DNA from 2 places in the Micromonospora sp. DT228 genome. Region 1 is predicted to be linked to the other one. Evidence: riboswitches for the same ligand, from Rfam matches in the RefSeq annotation. Region 1 holds a riboswitch; the other holds the start of a gene.
What was found. Region 1 has a riboswitch for thiamine pyrophosphate ahead of ACLQ29_RS30530 (ECF transporter S component). Riboswitches for the same ligand answer to the same signal wherever they lie in the genome.
Positions count from the first base shown of each region.

Region 1 (2,195 bases):
GCGGCGTGCACCAACAGCGTGGCCCCGGGGCGTACGCCCAGCAGGCGCAGTTGCGCCGCGATCGAACGGCGAGTGCCCGGACCGCTGGTGTTCGTCGTCACGGTGCCCCTCCCTGACCGACCCGCACGGCTCAGGCCGTTCCGTCGGCCCGAGCGAGGATCGCCTCGGCGAGCGGGCCCGGCGCGGTGTCCGGAATCCAGTGACTCACACCTGGCAACCGCACGAAGCGGTACGCCCCGGTGACGTTCGGCGCGCACGCCTCGGCGGCGGTCCGGCCGATGGCGACGTCCCCGTCACTCCAGACGTAGGTGGTGGGCACCCCGACCGGGCCGACACCGGCCAGGTCGGCGCGGGACATCGCCCGGTACCAGTTCAGGGCGGCGGTGAGCGCCCCCGGCTCGCGCATCGGGTCCGCGTAGCGGTCCACCCGGGGCCCGTCGCCCACCCCGCCGAGCATCTTGCGCAGCGCGGTCGCGTGCCACGCCAGCAGCACCCGCTCCGCCGTGCCCGGCTTACGGAACAACGTGATGTACGACGAGCGGGCCTTCTGCTGGCCGTCGTTGGCCAGGGCGTACGCCATGGCGGCCGGATGCGGCACGGACACGGCGGTCAGCGTGCGGACCCGGTCGGGGTGCCCGGCGGCGACCGCCCAGGCCACGATCGCGCCCCAGTCGTGGCCGACCAGGTGCACGGCGTCCAACCCCAGTGCGTCGAGCACCGCCACCACGTCGGCGACCAACTCGGGGATCCGGTAGTCGGCCACCGCCGTCGGCCGCGCGCCGGGCGAGTAGCCGCGTTGGTCGAGCGCGTACGTCCGCAACCCGGCCGCGTGCAGCGCGGGCACCACGTCGTCCCACTCGCCGCTGTGCTGGGGGAAGCCGTGCAGCAGCAGGACGGGTACGCCATCCGACGGACCGTCGGCGGTTACCTCGAACGTGAGACCTCGCGCGTCGACCCGCATGATCGTCAGCCTACCCAGCCGGTGTGTGGCTGGCTGACTGCCGAGCGGCACGGATGCCCTGCTGGGCTGGCACCCCTGGTCGGTGTTAGCGTCGACGAGACAACTTCACATCCGACAGGGGAGCGCACAGCGCTGAGAGTGCGGGCACGCCCGCAGACCCTCGAACCTGATCTGGGTAATGCCAGCGCAGGGAGTTCGGTCGACCTCCAGCCGCGCCGCCGTCCGGTGCCACCGGACGCGCGGCGTGCGTCTTCTCCTGGTTCGCACGCAGAACTGGGAGTAACACATGAAATCCACCACCGACACCGCCCGCTGGCGGACCATCGACATCGTGGTCGCCTCGGTGATCGCGGTCGCCTTCGGCGTCATCTTCTGGGCCTGGGGCCTGGTCTGGAGCGCCACCGAGGGCGCGTTCGTGTTCTTTCCACCGGCGCAGACGCTGCTCTACGGCGTGTGGCTGATGCCGGCCGTGCTCGGCGGCCTGGTCATCCGCAAGCCCGGCGCCGCGCTCTACTGCGAGACGGTGGCCGCGATCCTCTCGGCGCTGCTGGGCAGCCAGTGGGCCGGCACGGTGATCCCGCAGGGCATCGTGCAGGGTATCGGCGCCGAGTTGGCGTTCGCCGCCTTCCGGTACCGGTCGTTCCGGCTGCCGACCGCGATGCTGGCCGGCGCGCTGACCGGTCTCAGCGCCGCGCTGTTCGACTTCTTCGTCTGGAACGTCGAGACCGCGCTGGTCAACTACCGCATCCCGTACGCGCTGATCACCATCGTCAGCGCCACCGTGATCGCCGGCGTCGGCGGCTGGCTGCTCACCCGGGCCCTGGCCAACACCGGCGTCCTGGACCGCTTCCCGGCCGGCCGCGAACGCGCCCTCATCTGACCCACCCCCACCCCGCCCCGGCCGCGTCGATCATGAGGTTGACGGGCGGATGGATCTTCAGAACCACCGTCAACCTCATGATCGACCGTGCAGGGTGAGGGTGGGGTGGGGTGGGGTGGGGCGGACAGGAGAGGGGAGGGGGATTGGTGGGCGGGGTAGTGGTGCGGGGGTTTGGGTGGCGGCATGCGGGGCGGCGGGCCTGGGCTCTGCGCGGGGTTGATCTGCGGGTCGAGGCTGGGGAGCGGGTTCTGCTGCTCGGGCCCTCGGGGGCCGGTAAGAGCACCCTGCTCAGCGCGCTGGCCGGGCTGCTTCCCGAGGACTCCGGTGAGCAGGAGGGAACCGTCGAGATCGACG
Region 1 is NZ_JBNCKO010000021.1:13,801-15,995, forward strand. It holds gene ACLQ29_RS30520 (aminoglycoside N(3)-acetyltransferase) at 1-101, opposite strand, end outside; gene ACLQ29_RS30525 (alpha/beta fold hydrolase) at 131-961, opposite strand; TPP riboswitch at 1,068-1,172, shown strand; gene ACLQ29_RS30530 (ECF transporter S component) at 1,248-1,841, shown strand; gene ACLQ29_RS30535 (ABC transporter ATP-binding protein) at 1,988-2,195, shown strand, end outside.

Region 2 (2,195 bases), on a different contig from region 1:
TGCCGGCGGCCACCGCCGACGCCCCCGAGCCGGGCGCCGGATCGTGCACCACCACCCGCAGCCCCCGGGCGGCGCAGCGCCAGGCGATCGCCAGCCCGATCGGCCCGGCACCGACCACCGCCACGTCCGGCCGGGCCCGGTCGTTCGATGACGCCGACTCCGACCGGCCGGTCAGCACGTCAGGGCCTCGACCAGCGTGGCGGTCGCCCGCGCCGGGTCGGCGGCGGCCGACACCGCCCCGACCACCGCCACCCCGTACGCCCCGGCGGCCCGCAGCTCCGGCACCCGGGCTGCGGTCACGCCACCGATCGCGATGACCGGCGCGTCGACGGCGTCGGCCACGGCGCGGACCCCGGCCGGCCCGATCGGGTCCGGCAGGCCGGACTTGGTGCTGGTCGGGTGGCAGGGGCCGACGCCCAGGTAGTCGGCTCCCGCCGCGACGGCCTCGATCGCTGTCTCCGGTGCGCGGGCTGTTGCTCCCAGCACGCCGGTGGGGCCGAGCACCCGACGGGCGGCGGCGACCGGGAGGTCGTGTGCTCCGATGTGCCCGCCGGCCGCTCCCACCGCAAGCGCCACGTGCAGCCGGTCGTTGACCAGGCAGGTCGCGTCGTACGACACGCAGAGCGCCAACACCCGCCGGGCCAGGTCGTACGCCTCGCGGTCGGTGGCGGAGTCCTCGACCCGGACCTGCACCACCAGGTCGGCGCGGGCCACCGCGAGGGCAGCCCGGACCACGGTGAGCGGGTCCCGACCGGGTCGGGTGTCGGTGATCAGATGCAGTCGCCCCAGGGACGGCACGGCAACTCTCCTCCCTGCGCCGGCATTATCCGGATCAGGTTCGACGGTCGGGGGCTGTCAGCCCCCCTCTCAGCCCGGTACACCGGGCTCCCGTGGGTTACTTGCGTGTCACCGTACGACAGATCCGTCGGTCTGCCAAGGCGAGGTTCGGCGGCGGCCGGTGGGCCGGAACGCACCAAATCGAGCTAGATCTGTGTGGCGGTTCATGCGGTCCTGTTCGGAATGTCGCCTGCCGTTGCAGAACCGTTACCCGCTCGCATCTTGCCGGACATCGAGCCAGTCGAATTAATTTGTTTAGCGATTCGACAAAATGTCGGTGGGGGCACCTTGGCACGGTGTGACCACCGGCTCCATCAGGGACGGCCTTCGGCGTGCCGACTCCCGCGATCTCCGTCACTACGACACAGGAGGCGGCGTGTCCCGTTCTCGTCGTGCCCGCGTACCAATCACCGCAACCCTCATCTCCCTGGCCCTCGCCTCGACGACCCTGTTCAGCACGCCCGCGCAGGCAGCGCCGGCCGCCGCACAGGTCCCCCCACGGGAGGCAGCGGCCGGAACCCCGGTCACCCAGGTGGCGCCGAAGGCGCCCCAGCAGGCCGCCGACGATCCCTTCTCGGTCCTGGTCTTCTCCAAGACCGCCGGCTTCCGGCACGACTCCATCCCCACCGGTGTCGCCGCCATCCAACAGCTCGGCGCCACAAACGGTTTCACCGTGGACACCTCCGAGGACGGCGCCGCGTTCAGCGACACCAACCTCGCGAAGTACAAGGCCGTGATCTGGCTCTCCACCACAGGTGACGTCCTCAACGCCGAGCAGCAGGCGGCGTTCGAGCGCTACGTGAAGGCCGGCGGCGGTTACGTCGGCATCCACGCCGCGTCGGACACCGAGTACAGCTGGGCCTGGTACGGCGACCTGGTCGGCGCGTACTTCGCCAACCACCCGCAGAACCAGCAGGCCACGGTCAAGGTGGAGGACCACGCCCACCCGTCCACCGCCGAACTGCCGGACCGCTGGTCCCGGTTCGACGAGTGGTACAACTTCCAGACCAACCCGCGGCCGGACGTGCACGTGCTGGCCAGCCTGGACGAGAAGAGCTACACCCCGGGCGCGGGCGCGATGGGCGCCGACCACCCGACCTCCTGGTGTCAGGACTTCGACGGCGGTCGCTCCTGGTACACCGGCGGTGGGCACACCCGGGAGTCGTACGCCGAGCCCGAGTTCCTGTCCCACCTGCTCGGCGGCATCCGGACCGCGGCCGGTGTCGAGGACGCCGACTGCGGCGCCACGAAGACCTCGAACTTCGAGAAGGTCTCCCTGGACAGCAACACCAGCAACCCGATGGAGCTGGACATCGCCGGAGACGGGCGGGTCTTCTACATCGAGCGCGACGGTCGGG
Region 2 is NZ_JBNCKO010000002.1:77,128-79,322, reverse strand. It holds gene thiO (glycine oxidase ThiO) at 1-178, opposite strand, end outside; gene thiE (thiamine phosphate synthase) at 172-798, opposite strand; TPP riboswitch at 793-902, opposite strand; gene ACLQ29_RS03615 (ThuA domain-containing protein) at 1,214-2,195, shown strand, end outside.
Region 2: it holds a riboswitch for thiamine pyrophosphate, as region 1 does, so the genes downstream of both, thiE (thiamine phosphate synthase) here and ACLQ29_RS30530 (ECF transporter S component) in region 1, are expected to answer to the same signal.